One region of the Chryseobacterium sp. CCNWLW53 genome, then DNA from elsewhere that is predicted to be linked to it. Evidence: riboswitches for the same ligand, from Rfam matches in the RefSeq annotation. Region 1 holds a riboswitch; the other holds the start of a gene.
What was found. A riboswitch is a leader RNA that binds a small molecule or an ion and turns the genes downstream of it on or off. The one in region 1 is predicted to bind cobalamin.
Positions count from the first base shown of each region.

Region 2: it holds a riboswitch for cobalamin, as region 1 does, so the genes downstream of both, V6R96_RS13000 (acyl-CoA thioesterase) here and V6R96_RS12485 (TonB-dependent receptor domain-containing protein) in region 1, are expected to answer to the same signal.

Region 1 covers NZ_JBAOJR010000003.1:729,291-734,969, reverse strand. The annotation lists gene namA (NADPH dehydrogenase NamA) at 1-527, opposite strand, end outside; gene V6R96_RS12490 (cytidine deaminase) at 626-1,108, shown strand; cobalamin riboswitch at 1,442-1,617, shown strand; gene V6R96_RS12485 (TonB-dependent receptor domain-containing protein) at 1,648-3,489, shown strand; gene V6R96_RS12480 (hypothetical protein) at 3,503-4,546, shown strand; gene V6R96_RS12475 (HD domain-containing protein) at 4,702-5,679, opposite strand, start outside.
Region 2 covers NZ_JBAOJR010000003.1:839,683-845,361, reverse strand. The annotation lists gene V6R96_RS13015 (endonuclease MutS2) at 1-1,175, shown strand, start outside; gene V6R96_RS13010 (GEVED domain-containing protein) at 1,246-2,316, opposite strand; gene V6R96_RS13005 (hypothetical protein) at 2,550-3,347, shown strand; cobalamin riboswitch at 3,400-3,579, shown strand; gene V6R96_RS13000 (acyl-CoA thioesterase) at 3,696-4,079, shown strand; gene V6R96_RS12995 (HD domain-containing protein) at 4,232-4,822, opposite strand; gene V6R96_RS12990 (FG-GAP repeat protein) at 4,833-5,513, opposite strand; gene V6R96_RS12985 (cytochrome P450) at 5,627-5,679, shown strand, end outside.

The DNA.
Region 1 (5,679 bases):
AGGTATCCGTGTGCACCGTGAATTTCTATCATATCAAAACCGGCTTTTACAGCTCTTTTTGCTGCTTCTTTAAAATTCTGTACCTGTTCCTTAATCTCGTCAGCAGTCAGAACATGCGGAATCCTTTCAGTAGGATGATAAGGAATAGGACTAGGTGCAACGGTTTCCCAACCTTCTTCAACAGGAATCTGCAGGTTATTCCATGTGGAACCTTTTCTTCCGGCGTGGGCAAGCTGGATCCCTATTTTACTTTCTGAACGGGAATGGACAAAATCAACAATTTTCTTAAGTTCTTCTGCCTGTTTATCATTCCAGATACCCATACAGTGGTTGGTAATTCTTCCACGAGGCTCTACTCCGGTGGCTTCAACCATGATAAGTCCGGTTCCGCCCTGAGATCTGCTTCCGTAGTGTACAAAATGGAAATCATTAGCCAATCCATTTTCGCATGAATACATACACATGGGAGACATTACCCATCTATTTTTCAATTCTATATTTCTAAATTTTACTGGTGTGTATAACATTTTACTTTTTGATTTTCAATTTAATGATGAATAAAAAAAACATTGTCGAAGTGATGAAAAAGAAGTAAATTTGGCCCCCTTTTTAGTCTTACTAATATATGAAAAAAGACATACAGATCAGTTACGAGCATTTTAAAAACAGCAGTGAACTGAACGATATAGAAAAAACCTTATTTGAAAGAGCAATACAAGCCCGTGAAAATGCTTATGCGCCCTATTCGAATTTCCTTGTAGGATGTGCTGTCTTACTGGAAAACGGTGAAATTTATTCCGGTAACAACCAGGAGAATGCAGCCTATCCATCGGGGTTATGTGCAGAAAGAACGACTCTTTTCTGGGTGGCAGCCAATTTTCCGGATGTCAAGGTGAAAAAGATCTTTGTCGTTGGGGGGCCTAAGGAATTTCATGAGAAAAATCCTCCGATTCCACCTTGTGGAGCCTGCAGGCAAAGCCTGATAGAATATGAAACGAAACAGAACGAAAACATCATCCTTTATTTTTCAAGCATGAATGATGAAGTGGTAAAGGTTCATTCTATTAAGGATTTGCTGCCTTTCTATTTTGATTCATCGTTTTTGTAAAGGTGAAATTTTGCGAATAGTGAATTTTGGTTGATGTGAATAGTGAGTTTTGCTTCGCAAGTGAATGGTGAATTAAAGTTTTAAGAATCAAAAACCAAGAACCAAGAATCAAGATTTCAAATACCATACTTTTGTCAATGGTCAATTTTATTTTACAAGTGAATTGTTAATTTAAGGATTATTTTCAATTTTGTAGTGTCATGTTCATTAATAATCATTTATACTTTTTAAAAATTTCCCTGCGAAGCAAAATTCACTATTCACCATTCACTATTCACAATTGACCACTCACAATTGACTTTTTGTCTTTTTTGCGCAATAATTTTAAAAAGTTATCTTTGCAAAAATTTTGGTTTCCAGCATTTTGGAAATAATAGGGAATTGGGTGTAACTCCCAGACTGTCCCCGCAACTGTAAATCGCAATAAGATTTCTGTAAAAAACCACTGTTCAGACGGGAAGGTGCAGAAAGCGAAAGTCAGGAGACCTGCCAAAATTATAACTAAAAACGTATTACTTTCGGAGGAAAAGTAAAATAGTATGGATATAAAAAGGTCTTTATTACTACTTTGTTCGTCTTACGGCAGCTTTCTCTTCGGACAGGAGAAGGCGGTTGACACCATTTATATTTTCGACAGCCAGATGAGCAAGGTAAAGCTTTTCCATCCGGTACGTACGATCACTCCAAAAGATCTCGAGAAAAACTCAGCCAATCTTTCTGAACTTTTACGCTTTCAGTCTTCTATTTATGTGAAAGAAAATGGCCGTGGGGCGGTTTCTTCTCCTTCATTCAGGGGAACAACAGCTCAGCAGACTGCTTTTGTGTGGAACGGAATCAACATAAATTCCAGCTTTTTGGGGCAGGGAGATGTGAATAATATTCCACTTTTCGGATATGATCAGATTGATATAAAAGCGGGTGGCGGAAGTGTTGTTTATGGCAGCGGAGCTATTGGAGGAAGTATTCATTTAAATAATATTTTGGATTTCAACAGGGGCTTCAAAGGTTCTGTTTATTCGGAGGCGGGCTCTTTTGATACTTATAATAATTTTCTGCAGGCTTCATTCAGCAATGATAAATTAAGCGTTAAGGTTTCCGGGAGCTATTTAACGAGTCAGAATGATTATAAAGTTCCTGAATTTGTTGTAGGAAGTACGGGATTTTATAATGTTAACGGCAGATATTACAATACTTCAGTTAACATCGGAGCTTCTTATAAAATTGCTAATCACCAGACTATTTCATGGCAGAACCAGATGTTCGATGCATCACAGCATTATCCTGTTTTTGAACAAATCGGAAACAGAACAAAATATAACGCGCAGACTTTAAGAAGCCTGATCGCATGGGATATCAATAAAAGTAATCTTTCAAACAGCTTAAAAGCAGCTTATACGGAAGATAATTTCCAGTATTTTTCGGATCTTAACCAGCCTAAAGCAAGCGGTGCAGAAGGAAAGAATTATATTTTCAAAAATGATTTCAACTATTTCATCACTCCAAAGATCAACATCAATGCTATCGGGGAATTTCAGGTGAATAAAGGGGAAGGTTATCAATCCGGAATTGGAGTCATCAGCAGAAATGTAGGTTCCCTATCCGGCTTAATCAGGTATTTTACCACGAAGGAGCTTCGTTTTGAAGCCGGGATCAAGAAGGATTTTGTGGAAGATATCTCTTCTCCGCTTCTGTATTCTTTTTCGGGAAAATGGGATGCTTTACAATGGTATCATATGGGAGCTAGTTTTTCAAGAAACTTCAGATATCCTTCTTTTAATGATCTTTACTGGCAGCCGGGAGGAAATCTGAATTTGCTTCCTGAAACATCCACGAATATTGACATGAGCCATGAGTTCAGCTTAGGAGATTTTAAAATTACATTGAGTCCTTATTATATGGACATCAAAAACCTCATCAACTGGCTTCCTACACCTTATGGATACTGGGCACCTGTGAATACGTATAAAGTTGAATCTTACGGATTGGAATCACAGGTTAAATGGAACAAAAAATTCGGGAAACATGCTCTGAAGCTGGATGCAGGGTACACATATTCGAAATCTGTCAACAAGAATACTGAAATGCAGATGATGTATGTTCCGATCCATAAAGCTGTCGGAAATATTGAGTATGGCTATTCATTCCTTAAGCTATACGCACAGGGACTTTTCAACGGTCTTACCTATACGACTACGGATGAGCAAAGGTCTACAGCTATTGATCCTTATTTTATTTTAAATACAGGAATTTCGGCCTCACTTTTCAAGAAATACACTTTGGGATTTAAAGTGAACAATGTTACCAATACGGTTTATCAGACGGTATCTTTGTATCCGATGCCGAAAAGGAATTACAGTATGTATGCAACTATTAATTTTTAAACTTAAAAATATTATGAAACTGAACAAACTTCTACCTCTTCTTTTTGCTTTTACACTCCTTTTAGGCATCGTGTCTTGTAGCAGTGATAATAATGATGAGCAGGAAATATTCTATGGCAATGGCTTTCTAATTGCTAATGAAGGTACTTTCGGAAAACCTGAAGGTGACGTAACGTTTGTAAGTGCAGACCTAAACCTTAAACAGGATAATGTTTTTACCCTTAATAACGGAGGAGCAAAACTAGGTGATGTTTTACAAATGGTTGCTTTCAATGGTGAAAATGCTTATCTGTTATTGAATAATTCTAATAAGATCCAAATCGCAAACCGTTACAATTTTAAGGCGAATGGCGAGATTACCGCTGAACTTAATTCTCCGCGATATATGGCTTTTGCCAACAACAATATTTATGTAACAAACGATAAATATTTAGGTGCCAAGTATGTAAGCATCTATAAAGTTTCAGACCGTTCTTTCATCAAAAAAATCACTTTCACAGATGCTGCTGAAAGAATTGTAGAAGCCGGAAACAATATCTTTGTCCAGAATGCTTCATTTGGCTTTGGAAATAAGATCTCTTACATCAATACTTCTACCAACAATGTTCAGTCTACGATTACGTTACCGGCAGGAAATATCAACAAGATCATTTCAAGTAATCAGAATGTATATGCTATTGCTGCGGGAACAGCAGATTCTTATATCTACGAGATCTCAAGCACAGGAAGCATTACAAAAACAACTACTTTAACAGGTATTGCTAACGCTACGAATCTTGAAATTGCCAATGGTAAGTTTTATTTCACTTCTGGGAAAAACGTTTACAAGATGGATATGAGCGCTACAACAGCACCTACATCGCCGCTGTTTACTGTAGCAAATAGTGTTGATGCGTATTCTGCTTTATACGGATTCAGCGTGATCAATGACAAAATTTTCACTTCGGATTCCAATGGATTTACCCAGGCCAGCAAAATTGTAGTTTACAATACTTCAGGAGCTATCATCAGATCATTTACAACGGGTATAGGCTCAAATTCAGTCTATGCAAACTAAGATATTAATACTTCGGTATTATTTATAAATTTTATTTTTTTTCATCATTTGTGTTTTTTTTCAGGCCGCTTCTCCGAAGCGGCCTGATTTTGTTTTTACTGATAAAAAGGCTTCGGCGGGACAAAGTCCCGCCGAAGCCTTTTTTATATTTAAGTTTAATTACACTTCAATCCCAGCTTCTCAGCTTCTGCAATCACAAACTTTTCAGCTTCTTCCTTATCATTGGGAATCTCACCTTCCAAAATGGCTTCTTTTACTTTTTCTTTAAGGATTCCAATCTCTTTTCCGGGTTTAAGACCAAACATCTGCATAATCTCTTCTCCTGTGATTGGCGGCTGGAAATTGCGCACCTGATCTTTCTCCTCCACTTCTTTGATCTTCACTGCTACATACTCAAAATTCTTCTTGAATCTGTCCTGCTTTTTGGAGTTTTTGGTGGTAATATCTGCTTTACACAAGGTAAACAGATCTTCCAGGTCTTCGCCGGCATCAAATAAAAGTCTTCTCAATGCAGAGTCTGAAGCATCATCGGTGATCAGGGCAATTGGGCGGGATGAAAGCTTTACCATTTTCTGAACATATTTCATATCGCTTCCCAACGGCTGTTTTAGTCGGTGGAAAAGAGTCTTCACCATTTTTGAGCCTAAAAACTCGTGACCATGGAAAGTCCATCCTGTTCCTTCAACAAATTTTTTGGTTGGCGCTTTACCTACATCATGCAGCAAAGCGGACCAGCGTAACCAAAGATTATCTGTATTTTGAGAAATATTGTCCACCACTTCTAAGGTATGGTAGAAATTGTCTTTATGGGTCTGCCCTTCTACTTCTTCTACTCCTTTCAGCTCAATCAATTCGGGAATGATCAGCTTTAAAAGGCCTGTTTCTTCCATTAATCCCAATCCTACAGAAGGTTTTTTGGACATCATAATTTTATTGAATTCAACCATGATCCTTTCCATAGAAACGATCTTGATTCTTTCTGCTTCCTGTTTTATAGCGTTCAGCGATTTTTCTTCAATGACAAAATTTAACGTTGAAGCAAAACGAACGGCTCTCATCATCCTCAATGGATCATCAGAATAGGTTTGTGCCGGTTCCAAAGGAGTTCTCAAAATTCCTTTTTCCAGATCTTC
Region 2 (5,679 bases), 110 kb from region 1:
AAAGCCTGTCATTGACAGACCATAACAGAATTATCTGTATTTCCGGACCGAATGCAGGAGGAAAATCCATCACACTGAAAACCGTTGGGTTGCTTCAGCTGATGATCCAGAGTGGAATTCTGGTACCGGTACATCCGAGGTCTGAAATGTTCTTCTTCGAAAAGATCATGACCGATATCGGAGATAACCAATCGATCGAGAATCATCTGTCTACTTATTCGTCAAGGCTTAAAAAAATGGCAGGGATCATTCGTGAAGCTGATGCCAATACGCTTTTGCTTATTGATGAATTTGGAACCGGATCTGATCCTGAACTTGGCGGTGCCCTTGCAGAAAGCTTCATGGAGTATTTCTATGATAAAAAAAGTTTCGCCATCATTACCACACACTATACGAATATCAAGCTGGTGATAGAACAGCTTCCAAATGCTGAAAATGCAGCAATGCTTTTTGATGAGGAAACCCTTGAGCCGATGTATAAGCTGGAAGTGGGACAGGCAGGAAGCTCGTTTACCTTTGAAGTAGCAGAAAAGAACAGGATCCCAAGGTTTATTATTCATGCTGCCAAAAAGAAAGTAGAACATGATATTGTCAATCTTGATAAAACGATTGTAAAGCTTCAGCAGGAAAAATTTGAAGTTGAAAAACTGAAAACCGATCTTGCGGAAAGAAAGGAATCTGTGGAAGACAAACGCGACAACCTTCAGAAGCTGAACGAGCAGTTGCAGCAAAAGCTTTTCAACTTTCAAAAACTATATGAAGAAGAACACCGAAAGCTTCAGTTTGGAAATAAGATTGAAACGTTTATCGACAGCTATGTAAAAGGAAAATCCAGAAAAGATGTTGTCAAGGATTTTGTGAAATTGTTGGAACAGGAAAAATTCAGAAAAATAGGTGCTGATAAAGATGAATCGAAACGTCTTCAGGTGGTGAAAAGAAAGATCACGCAACAGCTTAAAAAGGAAGATGTAATTGAAAAGATTGCTGAAACCAATGAAAAGCTGGAAGAAAAACGTAAAACCGACCGTGCCGTCTGGATGAAAGAAGGACAGCGTGTCCGTATTCCGGGAAGTACCAGCGTAGGAACTATTGAGAAAATTTCCAAAAATAAAGTGATCGTCAACTACGGAACTTTCAAAACAACAATTAATGCAGATGAGCTGGAAAGAATCTGATGATTTAGGATTTATAGCTTAAAACTTATAAAAAAATAGCGCTGAAAAATCAGCGCTATTTTATCTTTATTTATTTCCTGATAAATTTCAACCGGGCTGTATTTTCTTTACTTTTAAGCTGAATAAAGTAAATTCCTTTAGCGAGATAACGAATATCTACTGTATTCTCAAAGGTTCTGCCCTCTCCCACTTTCTGCCCTGAGACTGAGAAAATTTCATACTCAGCTTGTGAGGAAAGTCCTGAAATATATAAAACGTCTGAAGCAGGATTCGGATAGATACTTATTTCTTTGGATTTCCCAGTTTCATCTACAGCAAGATTCATGTTCACAAAAGTTACTCCATAGTCTTCCACTTCTCCATACGCAAATATTTCGCATGGACCAGCAGGCTGTGTTTGGCTGATGATTACCCTCATTGCTGTTCCGCACTGGGTTATACCGGCAAAAGAAGGAACATTAAATATAAAAGCTTTAGGATTTGTAGAATCTACAATAGTAGAAACGATCATTTCCGAAGCTTCAAAAATGGCGTTCGCATTAAAATCTATCCACGCTTTTACATAAGATGTCCCCGGTACTGCTGCCCAACTGGGTGTTACCGATAAAACATTATTTACACTACCCACCCCAAGCTGTATGCGGCGGGGTAAGTCCATACGAAAATCCGTATGGTTTGACATCGATGAAGCACTTACCATTGCCGGAAGTCCCCCGGAAGGAGTTATCGTAACGTTCGATAAATACAATGCTCCCAAATTAGTAGAAGTGGATCTGCAGTAATTAAGATGGGTATAGAAGGTTAACGGAAAGGATATATCTCCGGACGCATTATCAATCACCTGAACCATATGTCCCAGACAGGGTGTGAGATTATCCAGATCAGCAGAAGTGGCCCCGGCAGGAATATTCATCGAGAGCCATACCGCAGATGTTGAGGCCCTCCATTTCACGGTATAGCCTGTAGCTCCGGGTATAGGATCCCAGGTGATATGTGCAGAAGTAAAACTAATATTGGAAGCTGCTAAATTCATCGGAACAGTAAAGGCAGATTCTGCGCACATATTGTCTATTCTACTGGCTGCCTGAAATTGTACTGCACCTGAAAAAAGCAGAAGCATAAAAAGTAGCTTTTTGATCATATTTATTTGTTTATGGATTTTCGTTTGAAAAATAATTTAAATTATTTACATATTATTAAATTTTAATTAATAAATACTCCATCTGAAACGTTTTACACAAAAAAAATTATTATTTTTTGATCAGATAATAACTTTTTTAGAACATATTGATCATTTTAATCAAATACTGTTATATTTTACGGATCAAAAAAACATTTAATTTATATATTTGAGGGATCAAAAATTTTCATCAAATGATTTCCATAAACAAAGCATTGTACCTCTCCGCTTTCAGCCTTTTTTCTTTGGCATTTGTTAAGGGACAGAATAAGGTTCCTTTTGGTGTTGTAAAAGCTGAAGAAGGCTACGCCAACGTGCGCGTCCATAAGGATGACTACAGAAAAATCGTAGACAAGATCCGGATGCGTAAAGGGGATGTATTTGTTTATGTAAAACCTGCACCCGGAGAAACGGAATGGGTATGGATTAAATATCCTGAAAAGCAGGATGAGGAAAAACCTTTTGTAAGATATGAGAATCTTGAGAAGGAAGGAATGGTAAATAAAGGGCGTATTGCCTTTATCGACCAGCTTCCTCAGTTTACACCTTCTAAATCCAAGAACGGGAAATCACTAATCTTCACAGACAACAGCAATCCAAAAATACCGACTTCACAAAGAACCAAGGTGGTTATTGACGTTTATCCGTCCAATGCCGGTTACAGAAAGCAGGAAAAAGATACGGATGGAAAGATCCTTACTATAGATAAAGTAAAACCATGGGGAATTAAAGACGGGCTTCCGGAAGGGATGACAGAGATTAAGTCCATCAGAGTACAACAGCCGGGAAGAGGTTCTGTTTTTGTAAGGGAAGCTATTAAAAATATGTTCCAGCCTACCATGGATTTCAATAATGTCGGAGTAACGGCTCTTGACAATGATCACATCTATCTTTATATGATCAATGGCTCTGGTGAAAACAGATATGTCACACTTTGGACCATCAAGGAAGGAAAGGTAATGAGCCAGATTATTTACAATAGTCCGGAATAATTGTCGTTTTTCACAGTAATATTCTTATTTTTGCCCTGAAAAAGTTTAACGCTAATTCATCACAGAAATTGGTTCTGCTTAACGCAGATTAAAAGGGAACCGTGTGAAAATCACGGACTGTCGCGCAACTGTAAGTAACTGAAGTCTTTATCAAGGATCCACTGTGCAGGGCACGGGAAGGAGATAAAAGATGTTACAAGTCAGGAGACCTGCCTATTTCTTTAAACAAGAAACTTTCGCGATTTGAAGTTTATTGATCTGATGGACTGCTTCAGGGATTCTCCATGATTCCTGTCACTGTTCTGTTATTTTGATATTATTTCATTTCGCATTAATTAATAATGAAATATGACTACAGAAGAAAGAATTGCAGCATCCGAGACCAGAATTTTTAAAGCGGTTTTTCCCAACACTACCAATCATTATGACACTCTTTTCGGAGGTACTGCCATGCAGCTGATGGATGAAGTAGCTTTTATCACTGCAACCCGTTTTGCAAGAAAAAGAGTGGTAACTGTAAGCAGCGATAAGATCGATTTTAAAAAGCCTATCCCTGCAGGAACCATTGTAGAGCTGATCGGAAAAGTTGACTATGTCGGAAAAACTAGCATGAAAGTGAATGTAGAAATCTATACGGAGCAAATGTACTCGTATGAAAGAGAAAGAGCCATTGTGGGTGATTTCACTTTTGTAGCGATTGATGAGTTTAAAAAACCGATAAGAATAATGTAAAGAATAAGTTTCGGGCGGCCTTTGGCCGCCCGAAACCCTTTATAAGGTAAAAAAAAATTGTATTTGTAAAATTGTATTATTCTGATAAGTGAAACGCTCTTGTTTATCTTAAAAAAACAGCAGTTTTAATTTTAATTTTTTTTGCGATAAATCTACCGAACAACCTTGTCAGTATCCAAGCTTCTGATCAGTAATGTCTCAAAGGCCTCTCCCATCTCATCCGATGCCCTCCTAATAGCATTTTCCAGCATGTTTCTGATCTGCTTTTCAGTCACACCGGCTTCCGTCCAGCTTCTTCCTGAAGTGTGTGAATTTAAGATAAACGGCATGATACGGTCAATGGCGCAGGCAAAAATAGCGTCCGGCGTTTTTTCTTCCTCAAATTCAAGCCATAATTCAAAGAACTCGGTACGCAAAGGTTCATCAAGGATTCCAAAGATTTTCTGCGCTGAAATCTTTTCCCTTTCGAATTTTCCTACCATCGCCCGTTCATCAAAAAGGAAAGTATCTCCTGCTTCTATTTCCACTAAATCATGAATGGAAAGCATTCTTATGACCCTTAAAAGATCAATATCTGCACGGTTTTTAGCATACGGATAAAGGATCTGCGCCAAAATAATGATCTGCCATGAGTGTTCGGCCGTATTTTCCCTTCTGGAATCATCGGCATTGTAATTTCTTCTCTGTACGTTTTTCAGGGCATCAACTGCCAGGATAAAATCGATCTCCTTTTGTATTTTCATTTCTTTTTTATTATTTGGATGATTTTCTAACGATCCATTTATTATTAATCTTTTCTCTAACAGTCACTTTCGTTTTTTCATCACTGAAATCACTGATTTTTTCGTAAACCAGATCCAATCCTTTGTTGGGAATCACCTGATATTCGTAGGTGTAATGTAGAGATGCGCCGGATCTGGCATAAGTGGTCAATCGTTTTCGTTTGGAATCTACATCAAACATTCCCTGATAGGCGCTGGCAATTTCAGTAAGTTCTTTACTCAGAACAAATTTTTTCTTTGTGGAATTAAATACATACACATCAAAAGAAGCACTGCCATAGTTTCCGCCACTGCCGTTTCTTATGGCTACATCTTCCGTCCCGTCAAAATTGAAATCTCCAAAAACCACAGGATCATCATGGACCATTCCGTGGGTTAGTGTTGTTACACTGGTGCTTGACGGTTTCGCCTCTTTTTCAAAATACATGACAAAATCTCCGGAAGCAAGAGTCTGTAGCTTCTCTCCGCTTTTACTGAACAATATGATAGCAGCGTTATTTCTACAGGCATCAGCCTGACATTCTTCAACAGTAACCTCTGCGTTATATTTCCTGGATGCATCTTCGATGGCAAAACGATATTGCCCGAAACAAAGAGGTCCAAGCAGTATCAATGCTGACAGCGACCTGTATAATGTGGTTGTATTGATCATGGGTGATTTTTATGCATTAGTTTTTCAACAAATTCTATGCAAAAATAGGGGTTTTGGCTGAAAGCTATTTTATATAAAAGATTAGTTGTATTTTTAATGGAAATATCTGTAATATGTCTCCAGAATTCAATTATCCAACGGAAATTAAAGGAACAAGAAAGCTGTA